DNA from 2 places in the Lysinibacillus sp. FSL R5-0849 genome. Region 1 is predicted to be linked to the other one. Evidence: a T-box and tRNA genes for the amino acid it is inferred to sense, from the RefSeq annotation. Region 1 holds a T-box; the other holds one or more tRNA genes.
What was found. The T-box of region 1 lies ahead of trpS (tryptophan--tRNA ligase). A T-box ahead of a tRNA ligase gene usually reads a tRNA of that ligase, here a tRNA-Trp.

Region 1 (12,413 bases):
CTAAAACATCTACCCAACGGTTATCTAGTCCGTTTTGAACAATGTTTTGATATTCCTCACCTAATGGCGCTAAAGCCTTCACTAAAATATCTTTAGCTTCGTCGTAAGTAACCTTCATTTCCACCTCTTTTACAAGAGGTGCAAATAAATCCCACATATGCAATTCATCAACACCTAAAAGCTTCTTACGTAAAGAAATATAGCGCTGCATCGCAGGTAAATGCTTATGAATCGTTTCTACTAGTTGATCGTAAACATTTTCAGGAATGAAATTATTAGACATTGCTGCCTCGCGTGCAGAGTCATAATGACGAATACGAGCACTCACATTATGTTTTTTCACATTCCCTGTTAGCGTTGACGAGAACGTATTTTTAAACTTGCCATATGTTGCGTACATGGCTTTAAAAGCACCTTCACGAACTGAGCGATCTTTGCTCTCTAAAAACTTGATATAGTTACCATGTGTAAGTTGTACTTCTTCCCCATCTTCATTTTTCACGTAAGGGAATTCCAAATCCGCATTATTTAACATGCTGAATGTATTAGAGGCAGTGCCAGTTACCTCAGACATTTGAGCGAGTAATGCTTCCTGTTCCGCTGGTAAGACATGTGGACGTGCCATTGTTATTTCTTTTAATGATTGCTTGTACAATTGTAGGTCTTGATTTTCAGCTAAATAGCTTTCGATTGTCTCTTCATTTAATGCCAAAATTTCTGGCGTTAAAAATGATAGACCAGCAGAAATACTCGTTGCTAATGTTTGAATACGGCTATTCATATCTTGATAAAAACTATTTGTCGTATCCTGGTCATAGCGCATATGAGCATATGTGTAGAGCTTCATTGCACGTTCATAAATATGATCGTGATACTGTAAAGCTGCTAATAATGCTTGTGCTCCATTATTTAAAGTACCTGCAAAACTAGATGCTTTTTTAGCAAGCTCTGCAACTTCCTTGAACTCATCTTCCCAAAGTGCATCGGATGCAAAAATATCCTCTAATCGCCATGTTAATTCTTCAGGTACTTCATTTCGTACCAAAATTTGATTACTGTTACTAGCCATGTGCATGCCAGCCCCCTTTATATGTGCTTTTTTCCCTATACTCTCATATTTTCTCAGTATATTGCGGCAATTGCAAATAATTGTGCGTACACGATCTCACAAATATCCTGTAGTTTCTGATCTTGTTCTATTCCATTCAATATGAGGCTATATTGTTGAACAGCTTTTACTGCCTGCCCGGTATATTCTAAATGAGACTGCATGAGAAAATCTTGAATATGGTGTTTTTTTAATTCATATGGCTCTAAACGTAACTGTTGACTAAAATGCAACAGCATCGTTTGCCATTCACTTGCAAATAGTGAAATTGCTGTCCCATCTTTTACCGGAATTCCGATATAAGAGGGCATTGCCGAAATAGAAAAATTCAACTCATAACAATATCGTAAAAATGTATCCTGCACGCCTTGTTTACTATGTAGGAGGCGCCTATTTGCAAATTGCTGGCAAGCATGTTTATATAGCTGCCAATACTGTTGAAATTCTTCTAAGGAAATGCAAGTTGGTAAATAAAATGGAAAGCGTTGCTTATCTAAGGGGATTTTTTGGACTTTCCCTATAAAAGTATGCCCATGCACATGAAGGAGATTCGTCCAATATTCAAAATGGGCTGTTTTGGCATTATAGGTCATTAAATAAGGAAGGCCTGTTGAAGTGGTCATGAATGACTTTTGTAGTAATGGAGGAATACTTATTTTTCGAATTCCATTGATTGCTTCGTATCTTTGAGGCGTTAAAAAGAGCCAAATGGCTTGAATGTTATTTTTTTCATAGCCTGTTGTCCGCTCCTGCCATTTATGATGAGATAGTGGGCTACATTGAAATTCCAGTGCGACGTTGTTAGTTTCTAAAGCAACAAGCAAATCTGGACGCTGAGAAAGCTCTGTTAAATAGGGCTCCAACTTCACTTTATGTCCAAGCTTTTGTAGCCATTCAAACAATTGAATTTTACCTTGTAAATGAAGTTTTGATTCACCTTCAGCAAATAATTTCGGACATTGACTTTGCGTATGATGTGCAAAATGCGGGATATTATAGGAACCAATTTTTAAATGAACTGGTTCTAGACATTGAGGACAAAAAAATGTCATCTGGCGCCTATATGTCTGCAATGCTTTTCTCGTATATTGATATGCGTGAAAAAGCTGCTGTAAATTATTATAGGCAATTAGCATATAATCAGCTCCTTTTTGGCCAACTATAGTAAAAATTATTAGCTATCACAAATTAAAAGCTGTTTTTTCTTGAAATTTATGAAATGCCACACTACTGAGCTTTTCGTATAAAAAAACTGTAGTGAATCTCGATAAATTTACCGAGTTCACTACAGTCTAAAAAATCAAGTAAACATATGCTTAAGCAAAGTATTTTCGAACTGTCTCAAAGCAATTAAATTCCATAATTTTTTCGCCGTACTCCTCTAAACGATGAATCGTAAAATTAGATGGCGTTAAAAATTCTTTGATGACCGCATTTCGATCGTGACGGTTTAACTCTTCATCTGCATTACCGAAATCAACCACTAAATAGTACCAATTTTCATATTTAAATAATGAGGAATCCACTAATTCGTCCGTCATTCGTTTTGCAACAGGGATTAACTCATCAATATCTTTAAATTTATATACATAAATGTCTGTATCCATAAATAATTCTGATTCATCCATGTCACCAAATTGAGTTAGTTGGCTAAGAAGATCGTCCCCAACTTCATCGAATGGTGCAAACATCTCTTTGTGTTCATCAAAATTCGAATGACCATCTAATGTTTCACCGTCTTTTAAGATATGTGCACGTGTGACAATGATTTCTAAGCCTACTTCAGATGCATTGATATGAATCCAAATCGGACCTTCTACATCAAAATAATCCTCCGTATTTACTTCATCAATCATATCCCAAAAAAGCTGTTCACCCTTTGCTCGATTGTACCAGATTTCTTCACGACTATAGCCGCGATCCTCTATATCATTGTACGTAATAAAGAGCTTAAGTGTATTTTCATTTACACGTTCGATGTCCACTAGACCTCATCTCCCTTCACTGTCATATGTCGAAAAACAGTTTTGTTTCATTAGTATGCTTTTATTCTTTGTTTTTAACCTTCATACTGCATTTGTTTTTCAACCTTTGACCACACCAGTAAAACCACACGAGGAACTGCAAACATTAAAATTTTTTATTTACAGTTGTCTCTAACACTATTGTATGCTGTTCTGTCATAAAATGAAAAGGATATACACCATTTCACAGAAGATATTTGAATTATTGAAATTGTAGTAAACTATTTAACTTAAATCAAGTTTAACATACTTTAACGGAAATATATGACTTTGCCCTATTAATTATTATACTTTATATAGAAGGTTTTACATAAGTAAAACATAAAAAAATAGATGTCACAATATGCATCTCACATCTGTAACATCTACTACTTATTTTATTCAGAATAGATAAAATTAATTCACCATTCTTTGTGCTTCTTGCAACTGATATGCTCGAACTTTTCGAGGTAAGAAACGACGAATTTCATCTTCGTTATAGCCAACTTGTAGACGTTTTTCATCTAGAATGATTGGTCGGCGTAATAAACCAGGATATTCCTGAATTAATTCATATAAACGTTGTAAAGGTAAACTTTCCACATCTACATTTAATTTTTGGAATATTTTAGAACGTGTAGAAATAATTTCATCTGTGCCATCTTCCGTCATACGTAAGATTTTTTTAATTTCACTAATACTTAGTGGTTCAGAAAATATATTACGTTCTGTATAGGGAATTTCGTGCTCCTCTAGCCATGCTTTCGCTTTACGGCAAGAGGTACAACTTGGTGATGTAAATAGAGTTACGATCATTCGTTCTGACACATCCTTTCATTTTGTAATCATATCTATAAACCAGTGTGTTAAATTAGAATTAATGTAATGTAAAATACACAGTACCATTATACAGCACTCCGCTGTTTTTGAATATAGTTCCAATAAAAAAAAGAATGAGCGTCTTGCTAAATTTTCTGTCTTTTTATATACCTTTTTAATGTATATACTTTTTTCACAACATTTCGAACTACTACTACTATTCCCACTTTAAGTGTATTTTAAACATCTTTTTAAGTCGCTCTGCTGTTCTCATTTACCTAAGATAAACGAGAAAATTGTCAGTTCGACGTGTACACCTCAAGTTAATTTTAATAAAAAAGTTTCATTTTATAACAAATTTACACAACAAAAAAAGCATATAATTTTTTCTCTAAAAAAAACACCGCCAAAAGTCTGACTTTACACAATGAAATCTTTATAATATAATTCAATGCAATAAAATCAATTTCATGTTAAATTGAGAAAAACGCTGACGAAGAGTAGTACATATGTTAATGACACGTTTAGAGAGTCTGTGGTTGGTGAAAACAGATCGTGGGGCATATGGAATGGACTTCCGAGTTAGCTTTGTGAACGTTTCATGAATGGAAACTACTAGCAAGGCTCGTCCCTTCACGTTACGAAGCTGAGTGGCCGTTAAGGCAAGCTGGGTGGTACCGCGGATTCAAACATCATTCGTCCCTTCATTAGAAAAAGTCTAATGAGGACGCGTGATGTTTTTTATTTGAATTCGAGGAGGAAATTTTCATGACAACCATCTTTTCTGGTGTACAGCCTACAGGAATTGTAACTTTAGGGAACTACTTAGGAGCCTTCAAGCAATTCCCTGCCCTTCAAGATGAAGGAGATGCAATCTATTGCATCGTCGATCAACACGCTATTACAGTCGCTCAAGATCCGAAGGAATTACGAGAAAGTATTCGTAAGCTTGCTGCTACTTATATTGCCACTGGCATCGATCCTAAAAAATCTACATTATTTATTCAATCTGAGGTGCCAGCACATGCTCAGGCAGGATGGATGTTACAGTGTGTTGCATCTATCGGTGAACTTGAACGTATGACACAATTTAAAGATAAATCTCATGGTAAAGAGAGTGTCTCTGCGGCTCTTTTAACATACCCACCATTGATGGCTGCAGACATTCTACTTTACAACACAAATATTGTCCCAGTAGGCGATGATCAGAAACAACATATCGAGTTAACACGTGATCTAGCAGAACGCTTTAATAAACGTTATGGTGACGTTTTAACAATTCCAGAGATTCAATTACCAAAAGCTGGTGCTCGCATTAAATCTCTACAAGAGCCAACAAAAAAAATGAGCAAATCTGATCCCAATACAAAGGCGACAATCAGATTGCTAGATACAGCAAAAGACATTGAGAAAAAAATTAAATCAGCTGTAACTGATTCTGATGGGATTGTAGCATTTGATGTAGAAAATAAACCAGGTGTTTCAAATTTATTGACGATTGAATCGGCTATTTCAGGTATTTCTATTGATGATCTAGTTAAAAAATATGAAGGCATTGGTTATGGTGGCTTCAAGCAAGGTGTAGCTACTGCTGTAATCGATCACCTGACGCCAATTCAAGAAAAATTCTATCATTTAGTAGAATCCTCTGAATTAGACGTCATCCTTGATGAAGGTGCTGAAAAAGCAAATGCAATTGCCAGTGCCACATTAAAACGTATGGAAGAGGCAATGGGCCTCGGTCGGGCACGCCGCTAATCATTTATAGCTTATCTGACGTTCGATCAAAGCCTATATCAAGAACGACAGCGCATATGATGATACAAGCACCAACCGCCATATAAAATTCCGTTGTTTGAAACATAAATTTGAACACAACTTTCCAAGAATACCCTAGCGTACGGTAATTTAAATACAATATAAGATTCCCTAATGAGAGGATCATGAGACCATAGCTTACTAAAAATAAAAAGAGACGGAACAATGTAACGGCATCCTTTCTATTTCTTCTTACTTATCATTTATTCACAAAACTATAAAAAAAGACGTCAGCCGTTTAAATTTGGCTGACGTTTTTTGAGTTTAGATGTACTATTTATGCTTCATATTTTTTAAATAGAAGACTTGCATTGTGCCCACCAAAACCAAGAGAATTACTCATTGCATATTGAATGTTTGCTTCTCTCGCTTCATTTGGAACATAATCTAAATCACAATCAGGATCTGGATCTGTTAAATTAATTGTTGGTGGTAATATACCTTCTTTAAGCGCAAGAGCGGTAAAAATAGCTTCTACGCCCCCTGCTGCCCCTAATAAGTGTCCTGTCATAGACTTTGTAGAACTCATAGCTAGGTTATAAGCATGGTCACCGAAAGCAGTTTTAACAGCTTGTGTTTCAAATAAGTCATTATATGGCGTACTAGTGCCATGTGCATTAATATAATCAACTTGAGATGCCTCTACACCAGCATCTGTCAATGCTTGCATCATTGCACGTGCCGCACCTTCACCCTCTGGAGCTGGAGCAGTAATATGATGAGCATCTCCTGTTGCACCATAACCTAATACTTCCGCATAGATTTTTGCGCCACGAGCTTTTGCATGTTCGTACTCTTCTAAGATGACAATACCTGCGCCTTCACCAATAATAAATCCATCACGATTTTTATCAAATGGACGGCATGCTTCTTGTGGATTTTGATTTAAAGATAATGCAGTATTGGCACAGAAACCTGCGACAGCCATCGTTACGATTGGTGATTCCGCACCACCTGAAATCATAACATCTGCATCCCCACGTTCAATAACTTTAAAAGCATCTCCAATTGAGTTTGTTCCAGAAGCACATGCTGTTACTGAGCAAGAGTTAATTCCCTTTGCACCAAAATGAATCGACACTTGACCTGAAGCCATATCAGGAATCATCATTGGAATGAAGAATGGGCTAACTCGTCTTGCCCCGCGCTCTTGGAATGTTAAAAACTGTTGCTCATAGGTTTCCATTCCACCAATACCCGAACCAATCCAAACACCCGCACGTGGAGCTAACTCCTCATCAATTGTTAGCTGTGCATCTTCCATAGCCATGATTGAAGCAGCTAATGCATAATGTGTAAAGCGGTCCATCTTTCGAGCTTCTTTACGATCAATATATTTTTCAATATCAAAATCTTTCACTTCTGCTGCAATTTTGGCTGCAAAAAGCTCTTTATTTAAACGTGTTAGCTCACCAATGCCAGATTTACCAGCTTTAATGTTCGTCCATGTTTCTTCGATGCTATTTCCTAGTGGTGTAACTGCGCCAATTCCTGTAATTACTACTCGTCTTTTACTCATTGTCATACTCCCCTCAAGCATTTTTCCTATTTATTTTCCCCATCTCATGGCTACGGCACCCCATGTTAAGCCGCCACCAAAACCAACAAGGACTAATAAATCATCCTCTTTAATTTTACCTGCTTCAAGCTCATCTACCAAGGAAATACCAATCGATGCTGCAGAAGTATTCCCATATTTATGAATCGTTTTTGACATTTTTTCTGGTGGTAGCTCTAATCGCTCACGAGCAGATTCCATAATACGTATATTTGCCTGATGCGGCACTAAAAAATCTACGTCTTCTTTTGTTAATCCTGCTTTATCTAACACACTTACAGCCGATTCACCCATTTGACGTACAGCAAATTTAAATACTTCACGACCATTCATGGCAATCGTGTCTTGTTTTGTTAAATAAAGATTTTTACCGCCTGTGCCATCTGCACCAAGCTCAAATGATAAAATACCTCTGCCTTCAGATACTGGCCCTACAACTGCTGCGCTCGCGCCATCACCGAATAATACTGCTGTATTACGATCATTCCAATCAATGACTTTTGACAGCTTTTCAACACCTACTACTAAGACATATTTATAAGTGTTTGCCTCTACAAAATGTTTAGCTGTCACTAAACTATATATAAATCCTGCACATGCGGCTGCTTGATCCATCGCCGCAGCATTTACTGCTCCGAGTTGTTCCTGAACCATACATGCTACACTTGGGAAAGTTTGATCCTGTGTGACAGTTGCTACAAGTATTAACCCAATCTCCTCAGGCGTAATACCCGCTTTTGCAATAGCTTCTTTAGCAGCGGCTACTGCTAAATCTGAAGTTTCCTGATCATCTGCCGCAAAATGACGTTCTTCAATGCCTGTTCGCGTACGAATCCACTCATCCGAAGTATCCATTATTTTTTCTAAATCAAAATTTGTCACGACTTTCTCAGGAACGTATTTGCCTATTCCTAAAATACCAGCGTTCATATAGCAACCCCTCAGCTTTCTTACTATCAATTATTAGTAACTGGTCATAATTATAACGCATAGTAAAGGAATGACGCAAGATGATTTAAAATTATTGTGTATGGAACGAGTCGTTTCTTTGTTATTGAAAGTAAGCTTAGGCTTATACTCCGTATAGTGTGAAGTCTATAGAGTTGCCAAATTCCCTTTTTCAGGTTTGCATACTTTGGCAAAATGAATGCCGCAAAAAATACATGAGAATTATAAAATGCAAAACCTTGTATTTGTTGTGACAAATTCGCCATGTTTCACATAAAAGATTCATTTTTTTTCGATTTATGTTATGATATGATAATGAATATGAGTAAAAACTTATGATGAAAAAAGTTCGGTTGAGGTGAAATTAATGCAATATATCGTAACGTTCGTATGGTCATTCCTACTAGTTTCAATGTTAAACTATGTAGTCAGCTCTGTACTTGGTGCACCATTTGATTTTAAGACAGGGGCAATCGTTTCAGTTGTATTCTCCATCTTAATTTTTATTATTGGAGCAATCATTCCAAACGATCCTACACCAGAGGCTGCAGACCATCATTAATTCAGCTAGAAAAAACCTGTTCCGCATTATGCGAAACAGGTTTTTTCTGTTATTTTTCCACTATACAATGGCCATCACGCATTTTTACATGCAATGTTTCTCCAGGCAATACCTCGCCTCGTAGCAGTTCCTTAGCCACAGCCGTTTCGATATGTCGTTGTACGAAGCGTTTTAGTGGTCTTGCCCCGAATTGAGCATCTGCTCCTTGTAGGACAACCCAATCAATAACTTCATGGTCGACAGCTAATGTAATTTCCTGTTCAGCCACACGGTTAATTAACTGCTCTACATACTTCCAAGCAATCGCTGTAAAGTGTTTATTTGATAGGGCATGGAAAAAAATAATATCATCCATACGGTTTAATAACTCTGGTTTGAAATGCTGTCTGAGAGCAGTCATAACCAAGTCTTCAACGGTTGGATCGTCATCTTTTGCCTCCATTAAATAACTAGAGCCGATATTCGATGTTAAAATCACTACGGTATTTGTAAAATTGACCATACGTCCTTGACTATCTGTAATTCGACCGTCATCTAAAATTTGCAATAAAATATTAGCCACATCTGGATGTGCTTTTTCAATTTCATCTAATAACACTACAGAATAAGGGTTACGACGGACAGCTTCCGTTAATTGACCGCCTTCCTCATAGCCAATGTACCCTGGAGGAGCACCAACTAAGCGAGACACACTATGCTTCTCCATATATTCGCTCATATCAATTCGAATAAAATGATCCTCTGAATCAAATAATTGAGCAGCTAGTGCCTTAGCAAGCTCTGTTTTACCAACACCTGTCGGACCTAAGAATAAAAAGCTACCAATTGGACGATGCGGATCTTTAATGCCTGCACGAGCACGCCATACAGCCTCTGTTACTAATTGAACAGCTGTATCTTGGCCAACTACGCGTTCATGTAATGTATCTTTTAAACGTAATAGTTTTTCTCGCTCGCCTTCCACTAATTTTGTCACAGGAATACCTGTCCAGCGAGAAACAATTGCTGCGATTTCTTCAGCTGTCACTTCTTCACGTAAAATACGGGACTCTGCGCCGCTTTCTAATTCTTTTTCGAGCACTTGAATGTCTTTTTCAAGTGTTGGAATTTTACCATGACGTAATTCTGCGGCTTTATTTAAATCATACTTACTTTCCGCTTCATCTAAATCACGACGGTACTTATCTAATGTCTCCCGTTTTTTCTGAATATCATGTAGCTTTTCCTTCTCTGCCTCCCATTGTTGCCGCATTCCTTCAGAGGACTCTTTTAATTTTGCCAATTCCTCTCGTAATTGCTCCAGACGCTTTTTACTTGCTTCGTCCTTTTCCTTACGCAACGCTTGTTCTTCAATTTCTAGCTGCATAATACGACGAGTCACGGCATCAAGTTCCTGTGGCATTGAATCAATTTCTGTTCGAATCATTGCACATGCCTCGTCAATTAAATCAATCGCCTTATCTGGTAAAAATCGCTCTGTAATATAACGATTGGAGAGTTCAGCTGCGGCCACAATCGCGCGGTCATGAATACGTACTGCATGATGTAATTCAAAGCGTTCTTTTAAGCCTCTTAAAATAGACACAGTATCCTCAATAGAAGGCTCACGTACAAGAACTTGCTGGAACCGGCGTTCTAAAGCAGGATCTTTTTCAATATACATACGATATTCATCTAATGTAGTAGCACCGATACAATGTAATTCACCACGAGCTAGCATGGGCTTTAACATATTTCCTGCATCCATAGCGCCATCCGTTTTGCCTGCGCCTACAATTGTATGAATTTCATCAATAAATAAAATGATTTGACCTTCTGAATCTTTCACTTCTTTTAACACGCCTTTTAAACGCTCTTCAAATTGGCCACGGTAGCTTGCACCTGCAATTAAGGCACTCATATCCAGCTCGTATAGCACGCACTCTTTCAAGCCCTCTGGTACATCACCCTTCACAATACGTTGAGCTAAACCTTCTACAATCGCTGTTTTACCAACTCCTGGCTCACCAATTAATACAGGATTATTTTTTGTTTTACGCGTTAAAATGCGAATGACATTTCGAATTTCCTCATCGCGCCCAATGACAGGATCCATTTTGCCATTTTTAACTTCTTCTATTAAATTACGGCCGAATTGCTCTAATGGCTTTTGATTATCTGTTTGTTGAAATTGCATAACTAGCACTCCTTTACTTTAATATTTCGCATAATTTTTATACCCATTCTGGTTCTTTTTAAAAGTTTGACCTTCTTTGACTAACTTTATTTTACATCACTCGACAGTTCTTCGCAAAGAAATAGCACTAAATTTTTACACTTATTCATGAAAATTTACGTTATAATAATAGTATGTTTCTATGTTTTAGTATCGAAAAATCCACTGTCCTTTTGTAATAATCGCCATTTATTACAAAAAGAAAGCGATGTGTTGGAGATATGGTTTCAATGGATAATATGTTTGAAAAAATTATGGACCTTTTTCAAAAGCATGGTGTTTTTATCAAAGTAAATAAAGGGAATAAAATTTTTCTAGAAGGTGAACGGTCAAAGGAAATATACTATATTAAGTCAGGTGTTATATCGATTAGTCAAGAAACTGAGGCTGGCAAGGAATTGACGATTCGTATATGTGGTCCTGATAGTATCATTGGAGAGGGTTCATTATTTTGTAACCTTGTCTATAACTCCATGACTGCAAAAGTTTTAGAATCTGCTACGCTATATGTTTTAAGTCGAAAGTCATTAGAACATTTACTGGAAGAACAGCCTACAATCATGGTGGAATACATGAAGTGGCTACAGACAGAAAATTTAAAGCATCAGAGTCGTTTGCGTGATTTAGTGTTAAATGGGAAAAAGGGTGCCTTGTTTTCAACACTCATTCGTCTATCTAACACGTATGGTAAACCTTTAGAGGATGGTTCCATTTTTATTGAGTTTCAACTAACAAATACGGAAATTGCCAATTTGTGTGCGACTAGTCGTGAAATGATTAATCGTATGTTGAATGATTTAAAAAAACATGACATTTTGACTTTTGACAAAGGCTTTATTACTATTCATGATTTACAATTTTTAAAAAATGAGATTGCCTGCGAAAATTGTCCATTACAAGTATGCCGTATCGATTAATTCGTTACATGCTAAATCCCTGCTTATTTTTTATAAGCAGGGATTTTTAATAGCCACTATTAGCGTACACCCAATGCCATTTTTGCATAGCGTGACATTTTATCTTTTGACCAAGGTGGATTCCATACAATGTTTACATTTGTACTTTTCACTTCTGGAAGTTCATTTAATGCTGTATTCACTTGATCCACAATTACTGGGCCAAGTGGACACCCCATCGATGTTAGCGTCATTGTAACCGTCGCTACACCTTCATCATCTAATTCTACATCATATACTAAACCTAAGTTGACGATATCAATTCCAAGCTCAGGGTCAATTACGTTTTCTAATGCACCTAACATGCTATCTTTCATATCTTGATCCATTCTCATTTCTCCTTCCATCATAGTGTTAACCTTATCATAGCAGATGCATCATATTATGCCAAATGCTCTGCAAGCCAATCTGTTGCTGCTACCATTC
Region 2 (12,413 bases), 470 kb from region 1:
CCTTTAATCAAACAGGACATGAGTGGGCTTTAAGTCATTTTGAGCATACACTTGGTGCCTCTGTTATTTGATAGTAAAGAATGGAGGGAAATGACGTGAAATACGCAGATGATAGTTTCATGTTACACACCGATTTATACCAAATAAATATGGTTCAGACCTATTGGAAGGACGCGGTTCATCAACGAAAGGCTGTTTTTGAGCTGTATTTTAGAAAACTTCCATTTGGCAATGGTTATGCGATATTCGCTGGCTTAAAAAAAGTAATGGAGTTTATTAATAACTTTGGTTTTTCTCAAAGTGATATTGAATATTTGCGTGAAGAAGGGAACTATCCAGAGGAATTTCTCCACTATCTCCAGAATCTAAAGTTTACAGGAACTATAAGGGGGATGAGAGAAGGAGAGTTGGTTTTTGCCAATGAACCTATTTTGCGAATCGAGGCACCATTGGCTGAAGCGCAATTAATAGAAACCCCCTTGCTAAATATTGTTAATTTCCAAACGCTAATCGCGACGAAAGCTTCGCGTATTAAAGAAGTGACGGGTGAGGATGTTGTGATGGAGTTTGGAACCCGTCGTGCTCACGAATTCGATGCGGCAATTTGGGGAACTCGTGCTGCTTATATCGGTGGCTTTTCTGCAACAAGTAATGTGCGTGCAGGTAAATTATTTGGTATTCCAGTTTCAGGAACACATGCGCATGCTATGATTCAAACCTATAGAGATGAATATACTGCGTTTAAAAAATATGCAGCTGCACATAAAGACTGTGTATTCTTAGTAGATACTTATGATACGTTACGGTCAGGTGTTCCGAATGCCATCAAAGTAGCGAAGGAATTGGGAGATCAAATTAATTTTATTGGTATCCGTTTAGACAGTGGTGATTTAGCCTATTTATCAAAGGTAGCAAGAAAAATGCTAGATGATGCAGGCTTTAAGGAAACAAAAATTATAGCATCCAATGATTTAGACGAATATACTATTATGCATTTAAAATCTCAAGGGGCGAAAATTGATGCTTGGGGAATCGGCACGAAGCTAATTACAGCCTACGATCAAGCTGCTTTAGGTGGAGTATACAAGTTAGTCTCTATTGAAAATGAAAATGGGGAAATGGTTGATACTATAAAAATCTCTGCGAATCCAGAAAAGGTGACGACTCCTGGGCGCAAACGAGTCTATCGTATTGTTAATAATGAGAATGGTCATGCTGAAGGTGACTATATTGCCCTTGATGAGGAAAATATTCAGCAAACAGAACGATTAAAGATGTTCCACCCTGTTCATACGTATATAACTAAGTTTGTGACGAATTTTACAGCGATCGAGTTACATGAAAGCATTGTAGAAAATGGGAAAGTAGTATTTGAGGAACCTACAATTCAAGAGACACAAGCATATGCAAAGAAAAATTTAAAATTATTATGGTGTGAGTACAAACGAACGATGAACCCGGAAGAGTACCCAGTTGATTTGAGTCAGGCTTGCTGGGATCACAAGAGAGCTATTATTCATGATATTAAAGAAAAAATTTCGAAGAAGATGGATACTAGATAAAAAATGACAGGAGGAAGATACGATGGCGAGAATAGGTATTTATGGTTCATCCTTTGATCCTATCACCAATGTTCATCTTTGGACTGCTAGCACGGTTGCACACCGTTGTAAATTAGATAAGGTCATATTTTTACCCTGTTCAAATAAGCGAAAAGATAAAACTATAAAAACAGAAGATAAGCATCGGTGGAATATGCTACATTTAGCAATTGCTAAGGATGATCGTTTTATAGCAGATTCCTATGAGATGGATCAAGAGGGATGGAATATTTACACGTATGACACGATGAAATACTTTAGGGAAAAACATCCAGAAGATGAAATCCACTTTATTATGGGCGCAGATTTATTAGTAGACATTGGAGCAGGACTATGGAAAAAGGGAGACGCATTAGTTACCGAAAATAAATTCATAGTTATGGCGAGGCATGGGGTTGATATGCTATCAACAATTAGCCGATCCCCGATTTTAAGAAATAATGATGATGGGAGATTTCATCTTATTGATAAGGGCTTAGCCATGGAAATTAGCTCTACCTATATTCGGGAAGAATTTGCGATGGGTGGAGAGCCAAGATATCTTTTGCCCAATGCTTGTTATGACTATATTAAAGAACATCATCTATATAAGAAATAAAAGTGTGGTTGCATGCCACACTTATTTTAATTTTGAAAAGATGGTGACTTTTACTATTTCTAGCCATTCGTAAGCTATAATAGAAATAGCAATGGTGACGGCTTTTTTGCTGTCAAAAATTTTAATGATTAATGTTAGAAAGGAATTCATGAATGTGCAGCTTACATTAACATTTCTTATTTTAGGTGCAACAATTTTCGCATTTGTGACCAATAAAATACGAGCAGATCTTGTAGCAATTGTGTCACTTTTAGCATTTGTTATTACAGATATTCTAACGCCCACAGAGGCATTAGCTGGATTTTCAAACTCTGTAGTTTTAATGATTGCAGGGCTTTTCGTCGTGGGTGCAGGAATATTACGCACAGGTCTTGCGGGAATGGCAGGACAGTTATTACTTAAATGGTCGGGCAATAGTGAGTTGAAACTATTTGTATTACTACTCATCATTGTTGGATCTGTCGGTGCATTTATGAGCAATACAGGTACTGTCGCATTAATGATGCCAATAGTTGTAAGTATAGCGATTAGTATGAAGGTCAGCCCTTCTAAATTTTTATTGCCACTCTCATACGTAGCTAGTCTATCGGGTCTTATGACGTTGATTGCGTCCCCAACCAATTTAATTGTCAGTCAGTTATTGGTAGATAGAGGATATAGCAAACTTGGATTTTTTGAGATAACTCCAATTGGTATAGTGGGTATGATTGCAGGAATTGCTTATCTAGTACTTGTGCGCAATATTCTGTTACCGAAAGATCAACATCGTACGCAAACAAATGAGGGCTATAAGCTTTCACCCAAGAAAATCATAAAGCAATATGATTTAAATAATCGACTATTCAAAATTTCTGTTCCAGAAGAATCACCTATTATTGAAACGTCGTTAGCAGAGTTAAAGCTACCAGCCAAGTACACGCTCTGTATGATGAAAATTCATCGCAAGTCACAAGAAGGTATCAATTTACTACCTATGACGTATCAAGAAATGGCTGGTCCCACAAGTGTGATTCATGCAAAGGACGAGCTGTATGTTCAAGGGGAAGAAGCGGATATTCGTCACTTTGTTGAGGATTATCACCTCGAGATGCAAGGATTAGTAGAAGGGGAAGCTGATGAATTGGTTTCGAAGCACCTCGGTATTGCAGAGGTATTGCTTACGCCAAATTCAAGCTTTATCAATGAAACAGTTAGTTCGTTAGGGTTTAGAGAAAAATACAATCTAAATATAATTGGTATTAATCGTAAGGGTGGTTATAAACTCCAAGACATGGTTTCGCATAAGTTGAAATTTGGAGACGCTATTTTAGTGCAAGGAGCTTGGGATGAAATTCTTTTATTAGCGAGAGAGACCCAAGATGTTGTGGTTGTGGGTCAGCCAAAAGAACACGCGAGTGTAGCAGCGGCAACAGGAAAAGCTGGTATTGCGGGGATTATTATGCTGTTTATGATTATGTTAATGGCATTTGAAATTTTCCCTGCTGTTATTTCTGTTATGATTGGTGCCGTTTTAATGATATTAACTGGTTGCTTACGGAACATGGAAGATGCGTATAGCAATATGAATTTTGAAAGTATAGTGCTAGTGGCCGCTATGCTACCAATGGCGACAGCGTTAGAAAAAACAGGAGGCATGGCTATATTATCTGACGGGATTATTAAAGTTCTTGGTGACTATGGTCCCTATGGTGTCCTCATAGGTGTTTATATTTTGACAGCTGTCTTTGGACAATTTATTAGTAATACGGCGACGGCTGTATTGTTTGCACCAATAGCTATGAGTGCTGCAATAGCAATGGAGGTTAATCCTACAACATTTATGATTGCAGTAGCAGTAGCCGCGAGTATGGCGTTTGCCACACCAATTGCATCCCCAACTAATGCGCTGGTAATGACAGCTGGGGGCTATAAATTTATGGACTTTGTAAGAATAGGGATACCGTTACAAATTGTTATGTTTATTGTCATGATGATAACTATCCCATTCTTTTTCCCATTATAAAATTCAGTTTAAGACTATAGATAAACTCAAACTTTTGAGTTTATCTATAGTCTTTTTTGAAATCAAGTAAAGTCGTTGACTCCATTTAGGAGTGTAGTGCCCCTCATTCCAGTTCACCTTTATATAAAAAACTGCATCTACATACTGAAAGATCGGTTTAATATCGATTTTTTTCCTGCTATCAAAAAAAATCTATTAATTTTTTCTTGTAAGATATGATAAAATTATATTTTAATTAGTGGTATAACATAAACCTTAAGGGTGAAAATATTATTTGTAGTCAAAGGTTTATTTTGATTATTAATATAGGAAGTAATTCTATGTCGAGAAAAAAAGTTAAACTTTTTTTGAAAAAGTGTTGACCTTTTAAAAATAAGGGTGTAGTATTATACAAGTCGCCACGGTGACACGCTAAAACAAAGCAAAACATGAACCTTGAAAACTGAACAAGCAAAACGTAATCAATAAAGTTTTAAGTAACTAGCTTAGCTAGTGAACAAAACAAAATTTTGGACATCAAAATTGATGCCAGCAAAACAATTTGAGCTAATCAAATTTCTTTTATGGAGAGTTTGATCCTGGCTCAGGACGAACGCTGGCGGCGTGCCTAATACATGCAAGTCGAGCGAACAGAGAAGGAGCTTGCTCCTTCGACGTTAGCGGCGGACGGGTGAGTAACACGTGGGCAACCTACCTTATAGTTTGGGATAACTCCGGGAAACCGGGGCTAATACCGAATAATCTGTTTCACCTCATGGTGAAACACTGAAAGACGGTTTCGGCTGTCGCTATAGGATGGGCCCGCGGCGCATTAGCTAGTTGGTGAGGTAACGGCTCACCAAGGCGACGATGCGTAGCCGACCTGAGAGGGTGATCGGCCACACTGGGACTGAGACACGGCCCAGACTCCTACGGGAGGCAGCAGTAGGGAATCTTCCACAATGGGCGAAAGCCTGATGGAGCAACGCCGCGTGAGTGAAGAAGGATTTCGGTTCGTAAAACTCTGTTGTAAGGGAAGAACAAGTACAGTAGTAACTGGCTGTACCTTGACGGTACCTTATTAGAAAGCCACGGCTAACTACGTGCCAGCAGCCGCGGTAATACGTAGGTGGCAAGCGTTGTCCGGAATTATTGGGCGTAAAGCGCGCGCAGGTGGTTTCTTAAGTCTGATGTGAAAGCCCACGGCTCAACCGTGGAGGGTCATTGGAAACTGGGAGACTTGAGTGCAGAAGAGGATAGTGGAATTCCAAGTGTAGCGGTGAAATGCGTAGAGATTTGGAGGAACACCAGTGGCGAAGGCGACTATCTGGTCTGTAACTGACACTGAGGCGCGAAAGCGTGGGGAGCAAACAGGATTAGATACCCTGGTAGTCCACGCCGTAAACGATGAGTGCTAAGTGTTAGGGGGTTTCCGCCCCTTAGTGCTGCAGCTAACGCATTAAGCACTCCGCCTGGGGAGTACGGTCGCAAGACTGAAACTCAAAGGAATTGACGGGGGCCCGCACAAGCGGTGGAGCATGTGGTTTAATTCGAAGCAACGCGAAGAACCTTACCAGGTCTTGACATCCCGTTGACCACTGTAGAGATATAGTTTCCCCTTCGGGGGCAACGGTGACAGGTGGTGCATGGTTGTCGTCAGCTCGTGTCGTGAGATGTTGGGTTAAGTCCCGCAACGAGCGCAACCCTTGATCTTAGTTGCCATCATTTAGTTGGGCACTCTAAGGTGACTGCCGGTGACAAACCGGAGGAAGGTGGGGATGACGTCAAATCATCATGCCCCTTATGACCTGGGCTACACACGTGCTACAATGGACGATACAAACGGTTGCCAACTCGCGAGAGGGAGCTAATCCGATAAAGTCGTTCTCAGTTCGGATTGTAGGCTGCAACTCGCCTACATGAAGCCGGAATCGCTAGTAATCGCGGATCAGCATGCCGCGGTGAATACGTTCCCGGGCCTTGTACACACCGCCCGTCACACCACGAGAGTTTGTAACACCCGAAGTCGGTGAGGTAACCTTTTGGAGCCAGCCGCCGAAGGTGGGATAGATGATTGGGGTGAAGTCGTAACAAGGTAGCCGTATCGGAAGGTGCGGCTGGATCACCTCCTTTCTAAGGATATTTTCGGAATACAAACCTTGGGTTTGTAAGATTACGTTTTGCGTTCAGTTTTGAAGGTTCATTCTTCTGAATGAAATACTTCAAAACTTGTTCTTTGAAAACTGGATAAAACGACATTGAAATAGTAACAAACACATTTATTTTTTTAAGTTTTTTATAGGCTTAATAACATTAAAAGGTTTCAAGACACGAGCAGTTAAATGCGATGTGTATTGGAAGCTGATAGGTTAAGTTATTAAGGGCGCACGGCGAATGCCTTGGCACTAGGAGCCGAAGAAGGACGGCACTAACACCGATATGCTTCGGGGAGCTGTAAGTGAGCTTTGATCCGGAGATTTCCGAATGGGGGAACCCACTACGTTTAATCGCGTAGTATCTTGACGTGAATACATAGCGTCTTGAAGGCAGACCCAGGGAACTGAAACATCTAAGTACCTGGAGGAAGAGAAAGAAAAATCGATTCCCTGAGTAGCGGCGAGCGAAACGGGAAGAGCCCAAACCAAGAGGCTTGCCTCTTGGGGTTGTAGGACACTCAATACGGAGTTACAAAAGAGCGAGTTAGATGAAGCGACTTGGAAAGGTCCGCCAGAGCAGGTAAAAGCCCTGTAGTCGAAAGTTCGTTCCCTCCTGAGTGGATCCTGAGTACGGCGGAACACGTGAAATTCCGTCGGAATCCGGGAGGACCATCTCCCAAGGCTAAATACTACCTAGTGACCGATAGTGAACCAGTACCGTGAGGGAAAGGTGAAAAGCACCCCGGAAGGGGAGTGAAAGAGATCCTGAAACCGTGTGCCTACAAGTAGTTAGAGCCCGTTAATGGGTGATAGCGTGCCTTTTGTAGAATGAACCGGCGAGTTACGATTACGTGCGAGGTTAAGCTTTAGAAGGCGGAGCCGCAGCGAAAGCGAGTCTGAATAGGGCGAAATAGTACGTGGTCGTAGACCCGAAACCAGGTGATCTACCCATGTCCAGGGTGAAGGTAAGGTAACACTTACTGGAGGCCCGAACCCACGCACGTTGAAAAGTGCGGGGATGAGGTGTGGGTAGCGGAGAAATTCCAATCGAACTTGGAGATAGCTGGTTCTCTCCGAAATAGCTTTAGGGCTAGCCTCGTGATGAGAATACTGGAGGTAGAGCACTGTTTGGACTAGGGGGCCATCCCGGTTTACCGAATTCAGACAAACTCCGAATGCCAGATATTTATACACGGGAGTCAGACTGCGAGTGATAAGATCCGTAGTCAAAAGGGAAACAGCCCAGACCACCAGCTAAGGTCCCAAAGTAATCGTTAAGTGGAAAAGGATGTGGCGTTGCACAGACAACCAGGATGTTGGCTTAGAAGCAGCCATCATTTAAAGAGTGCGTAATAGCTCACTGGTCGAGTGACGCTGCGCCGAAAATGTATCGGGGCTAAACGATTCACCGAAGCTGTGGATTGACATCTACGATGTCAGTGGTAGGAGAGCGTTCTAAGTGCGTTGAAGTCAGACCGGAAGGACTGGTGGAGCGCTTAGAAGTGAGAATGCCGGTATGAGTAGCGAAAGACGGGTGAGAATCCCGTCCACCGTATGACTAAGGTTTCCTGAGGAAGGCTCGTCCGCTCAGGGTTAGTCGGGACCTAAGCCGAGGCCGATAGGCGTAGGCGATGGACAACAGGTTGATATTCCTGTACCACCTCCTCACCGTTTGAGAAATGGGGGGACGCAGTAGGATAGGGCAAGCGCGCTGTTGGTTATGCGCGTCCAAGCAGTAAGGCGTGTGTGTAGGCAAATCCGCACACTGTAACGTTGAGCTGTGATGGCGAGTCCGTATGGACGAAGTTCCTGATTTCACACTGCCAAGAAAAGCCTCTATCGAGGTGAGAGGTGCCCGTACCGCAAACCGACACAGGTAGTCGAGGAGAGAATCCTAAGGTGTGCGAGAGAACTCTCGTTAAGGAACTCGGCAAAATGACCCCGTAACTTCGGGAGAAGGGGTGCTCTTGAGCGTGCAAGCGCATGAGAGCCGCAGTGAATAGGCCCAGGCGACTGTTTAGCAAAAACACAGGTCTCTGCAAAACCGTAAGGTGACGTATAGGGGCTGACGCCTGCCCGGTGCTGGAAGGTTAAGAGGAGTGGTTAGCGCAAGCGAAGCTGCGAATTGAAGCCCCAGTAAACGGCGGCCGTAACTATAACGGTCCTAAGGTAGCGAAATTCCTTGTCGGGTAAGTTCCGACCCGCACGAAAGGCGTAACGATCTGGGCACTGTCTCAACGAGAGACTCGGTGAAATTATAGTACCTGTGAAGATGCAGGTTACCCGCGACAGGACGGAAAGACCCCGTGGAGCTTTACTGTAGCCTGATATTGAATTTTGGTACAACTTGTACAGGATAGGTAGGAGCCAGAGATCTCGGAGCGCCAGCTTCGAAGGAGGCGTCGGTGGGATACTACCCTGGTTGTATTGAAATTCTAACCCATGCCCCTTAGCGGGGCAGGAGACAGTGTCAGGCGGACAGTTTGACTGGGGCGGTCGCCTCCTAAAAGGTAACGGAGGCGCCCAAAGGTTCCCTCAGAATGGTTGGAAATCATTCGTAGAGTGTAAAGGCACAAGGGAGCTTGACTGCGAGACCTACAAGTCGAGCAGGGTCGAAAGACGGGCTTAGTGATCCGGTGGTTCCGCATGGAAGGGCCATCGCTCAACGGATAAAAGCTACCCCGGGGATAACAGGCTTATCTCCCCCAAGAGTCCACATCGACGGGGAGGTTTGGCACCTCGATGTCGGCTCATCGCATCCTGGGGCTGTAGTCGGTCCCAAGGGTTGGGCTGTTCGCCCATTAAAGCGGTACGCGAGCTGGGTTCAGAACGTCGTGAGACAGTTCGGTCCCTATCCGTCGTGGGCGTAGGAAATTTGAGAGGAGCTGTCCTTAGTACGAGAGGACCGGGATGGACACACCGCTGGTGTACCAGTTGTCTTGCCAAAGGCATCGCTGGGTAGCTATGTGTGGACGGGATAAGTGCTGAAAGCATCTAAGCATGAAGCCCCCCTCAAGATGAGATTTCCCATTACGCAAGTAAGTAAGATCCCTCAAAGACGATGAGGTAGATAGGTTCGAGGTGGAAGTGTGGTGACACATGGAGCTGACGAATACTAATCGATCGAGGACTTAACCAAAAAAGTTTGAAACCTTCAATGAACCGTTTATCCAGTTTTGAAAGAATAAGCTTTCAATTGAATAAGTGAAGTGATGATGGCAAAGAGGTCACACCCGTTCCCATACCGAACACGGAAGTTAAGCTCTTTAGCGCCGATGGTAGTTGGGGGCTTCCCCCTGTGAGAGTAGGACGTCGCTTCGCTTATTTTTTATGGAGGATTAGCTCAGTTGGGAGAGCACCTGCCTTACAAGCAGGGGGTCGGCGGTTCGAGCCCGTCATCCTCCACCATTTTGGTCCCGTGGTGTAGCGGTTAACATGCCTGCCTGTCACGCAGGAGATCGCCGGTTCGATCCCGGTCGGGACCGTTATTTTTTTATTGCCGGTGTAGCTCAGTTGGTAGAGCAACTGACTTGTAATCAGTAGGTCGTGGGTTCGACTCCTATCGCCGGCACCATTATTCCCTTGGAGGGGTAGCGAAGTGGCTAAACGCGGCGGACTGTAAATCCGCTCCTTAGGGTTCGGCGGTTCGAATCCGTCCCCCTCCACCATTTTAGGGGCATAGTTCAACGGTAGAATAGAGGTCTCCAAAACCTTTGGTGTGGGTTCGATTCCTACTGCCCCTGCCAGGTATTGAGGTACTCGTTCATATATGGCTGTTATTATATAGTGGCGGTTGTGGCGAAGTGGTTAACGCATCGGATTGTGGTTCCGACATTCGTGGGTTCGATTCCCATCAGTCGCCCCATTTTAAAATTGGGGTATAGCCAAGCGGTAAGGCAACGGATTTTGATTCCGTCATGCCTAGGTTCGAATCCTAGTACCCCAGCCATTTTTTATTTTACGAGCCATTAGCTCAGTTGGTAGAGCATCTGACTTTTAATCAGAGGGTCGAAGGTTCGAGTCCTTCATGGCTCATCATTTTTTATTAATTTTGCGCCCGTAGCTCAATTGGATAGAGCGTCTGACTACGGATCAGAAGGTTATGGGTTCGACTCCTGTCGGGCGCGCCAATTTATTCATGTTTTCGGAATGTAGCTCAGCTTGGTAGAGCACTTGGTTTGGGACCAAGGGGTCGTAGGTTCGAATCCTGTCATTCCGATCATCTATAAATGGGGCCTTAGCTCAGCTGGGAGAGCGCCTGCCTTGCACGCAGGAGGTCAGCGGTTCGATCCCGCTAGGCTCCACCATTTTAATATTTTTGGAGGTATACCCAAGTCTGGCTGAAGGGATCGGTCTTGAAAACCGACAGGCGGGTAACACCGCGCGGGGGTTCGAATCCCTCTACCTCCTCCATTTCGGGTCAGTAGCTCAGTTGGTAGAGCATTAGATTGAAGCTCTAAGTGTCGGCGGTTCGATTCCGTCCTGACCCACCATTATTTGCGGGTGTAGTTTAATGGTAAAACCTCAGCCTTCCAAGCTGATGTCGTGAGTTCGATTCTCATCACCCGCTCCAAAATGGGCCTATAGCTCAGCTGGTTAGAGCGCACGCCTGATAAGCGTGAGGTCGATGGTTCGAGTCCATTTAGGCCCATCATTATTCCGAAGTAGCTCAGTTGGTAGTAGCACCTGACTGTTAATCAGGTTGTCGCAGGTTCGAGTCCTGCCTTCGGAGCCACGGCCCGTTGGTCAAGTGGTTAAGACACCGCCCTTTCACGGCGGTAACACGGGTTCGAATCCCGTACGGGTCATCAAGCATGTAGCACAGTTGTGTGCTACATGCTTTTTTTATCTTTGCATAAACAGGTATCAAAGCTATAAATCCTTTGACAAGGTTTTGTAGCTTTTTAATGTTAGGTCTAAACATTTCCTTCTACCAAATGCTCATAATCCCTCTCTTTTTATAGGCTCGTTTAAAGGAGTACTATAATTCAATTACTACTTGGAACGATGCTTTATAGTAAATTTGAACAAACTATTTCATATATGCAATATGTATGTTTTTTCACTAGCTATTTTCATGGTGCTTATTGCCTCGTTCCTCTAATATGAGGATAAGTGGAGGAATCGATATGAATATACAGGAGATACAATGTTTTTTAAATCAATACCAGCTGGAACAAAATGAATCCAAACTTTGGTTAGAAAATAGATTACAACTGATTAAAAGTGCAGGGGAATATAAGCCTACAACAGAGGAGCTAGTTTTTGGCGCACGAGTTGCATGGCGTAATAGCAATAAATGTATTGGACGGTTGTTTTGGCAATCATTGCATGTAGTAGATGCACGAGAAGTTTTAGATGAACAGGGCATTTTTCAAAAGTTACTAGAGCATATTGAGTATGCCACTAATCATGGGAAAATTCGTCCAACTATAACAGTGTTTGCAACTGACAGAGTACGGATTTGGAATCATCAGCTAATTCGTTATGCAGGCTACGAAACAGAAGAAGGCATTATTGGAGATGCACATTCCATCATTTTTACAAAAGTATGTGAATCGATGGGCTGGAAAGGCGAGCGTACGCCGTTTGATGTATTACCACTTGTCATACAGGTAGATGGACATGCTCCCCAACTATTTACGATTCCTACCGAGTATATTTTAGAGGTTCCAATACGTCATCCGGAATCGGAAGCTGTAGAGAAATTAGAATTGAAATGGTATGCTGTTCCTATTATTTCGAGTATGCGTTTTCAAATGGCTGGCATTGATTTTCAAGCAGCTCCATTTAATGGCTGGTATATGGGGACTGAAATTGGGGCACGCAATTTAGCCGATCATGAGCGTTATAATATGCTCCCAGCTATTGCGGATATATTTAATCTGGATACAACCAAACAAGCTTCTCTTTGGCGTGACCGAGCATTAGTGGAGCTCAATATAGCTGTCCTTCATTCTTTTAAAGAGAATGGTGTGAGCATTGTAGATCATCATACTGCTGCTCAGCAGTTTAAATTATTTGAGGAAGCTGAGGAATCAGCAGGGCGAGAAGTTACGGGTAACTGGACATGGTTA

Region 2: it encodes a tRNA-Trp, which carries the amino acid that the T-box ahead of trpS (tryptophan--tRNA ligase) is inferred to sense. The anticodon was not compared.

The regions. Positions count from the first base shown of each region.
Region 1 covers NZ_CP152004.1:720,579-732,991, reverse strand. The annotation lists gene pepF (oligoendopeptidase F) at 1-1,069, opposite strand, end outside; gene MKY80_RS03375 (competence protein CoiA family protein) at 1,123-2,244, opposite strand; gene mecA (adaptor protein MecA) at 2,425-3,093, opposite strand; gene spxA (transcriptional regulator SpxA) at 3,529-3,924, opposite strand; T-box leader at 4,412-4,637, shown strand; gene trpS (tryptophan--tRNA ligase) at 4,699-5,688, shown strand; gene fabF (beta-ketoacyl-ACP synthase II) at 6,026-7,267, opposite strand; gene MKY80_RS03350 (beta-ketoacyl-ACP synthase III) at 7,298-8,236, opposite strand; gene MKY80_RS03345 (YjzD family protein) at 8,622-8,816, shown strand; gene MKY80_RS03340 (AAA family ATPase) at 8,866-10,992, opposite strand; gene MKY80_RS03335 (Crp/Fnr family transcriptional regulator) at 11,271-11,948, shown strand; gene MKY80_RS03330 (metal-sulfur cluster assembly factor) at 12,008-12,316, opposite strand; gene MKY80_RS03325 (prolyl oligopeptidase family serine peptidase) at 12,370-12,413, opposite strand, start outside.
Region 2 covers NZ_CP152004.1:251,444-263,856, forward strand. The annotation lists gene MKY80_RS01160 (isochorismatase family cysteine hydrolase) at 1-71, shown strand, start outside; gene MKY80_RS01165 (nicotinate phosphoribosyltransferase) at 81-1,562, shown strand; gene nadD (nicotinate-nucleotide adenylyltransferase) at 1,585-2,199, shown strand; gene MKY80_RS01175 (SLC13 family permease) at 2,348-4,201, shown strand; rRNA gene MKY80_RS01180 (16S ribosomal RNA) at 4,762-6,313, shown strand; rRNA gene MKY80_RS01185 (23S ribosomal RNA) at 6,548-9,475, shown strand; rRNA gene rrf (5S ribosomal RNA) at 9,542-9,657, shown strand; tRNA gene MKY80_RS01195 (tRNA-Val) at 9,669-9,744, shown strand; tRNA gene MKY80_RS01200 (tRNA-Asp) at 9,749-9,821, shown strand; tRNA gene MKY80_RS01205 (tRNA-Thr) at 9,835-9,910, shown strand; tRNA gene MKY80_RS01210 (tRNA-Tyr) at 9,921-10,004, shown strand; tRNA gene MKY80_RS01215 (tRNA-Trp) at 10,009-10,082, shown strand; tRNA gene MKY80_RS01220 (tRNA-His) at 10,126-10,201, shown strand; tRNA gene MKY80_RS01225 (tRNA-Gln) at 10,211-10,285, shown strand; tRNA gene MKY80_RS01230 (tRNA-Lys) at 10,299-10,371, shown strand; tRNA gene MKY80_RS01235 (tRNA-Arg) at 10,390-10,466, shown strand; tRNA gene MKY80_RS01240 (tRNA-Pro) at 10,482-10,555, shown strand; tRNA gene MKY80_RS01245 (tRNA-Ala) at 10,568-10,643, shown strand; tRNA gene MKY80_RS01250 (tRNA-Ser) at 10,657-10,749, shown strand; tRNA gene MKY80_RS01255 (tRNA-Phe) at 10,754-10,829, shown strand; tRNA gene MKY80_RS01260 (tRNA-Gly) at 10,836-10,909, shown strand; tRNA gene MKY80_RS01265 (tRNA-Ile) at 10,914-10,987, shown strand; tRNA gene MKY80_RS01270 (tRNA-Asn) at 10,995-11,071, shown strand; tRNA gene MKY80_RS01275 (tRNA-Glu) at 11,073-11,144, shown strand; gene MKY80_RS01280 (nitric oxide synthase oxygenase) at 11,466-12,413, shown strand, end outside.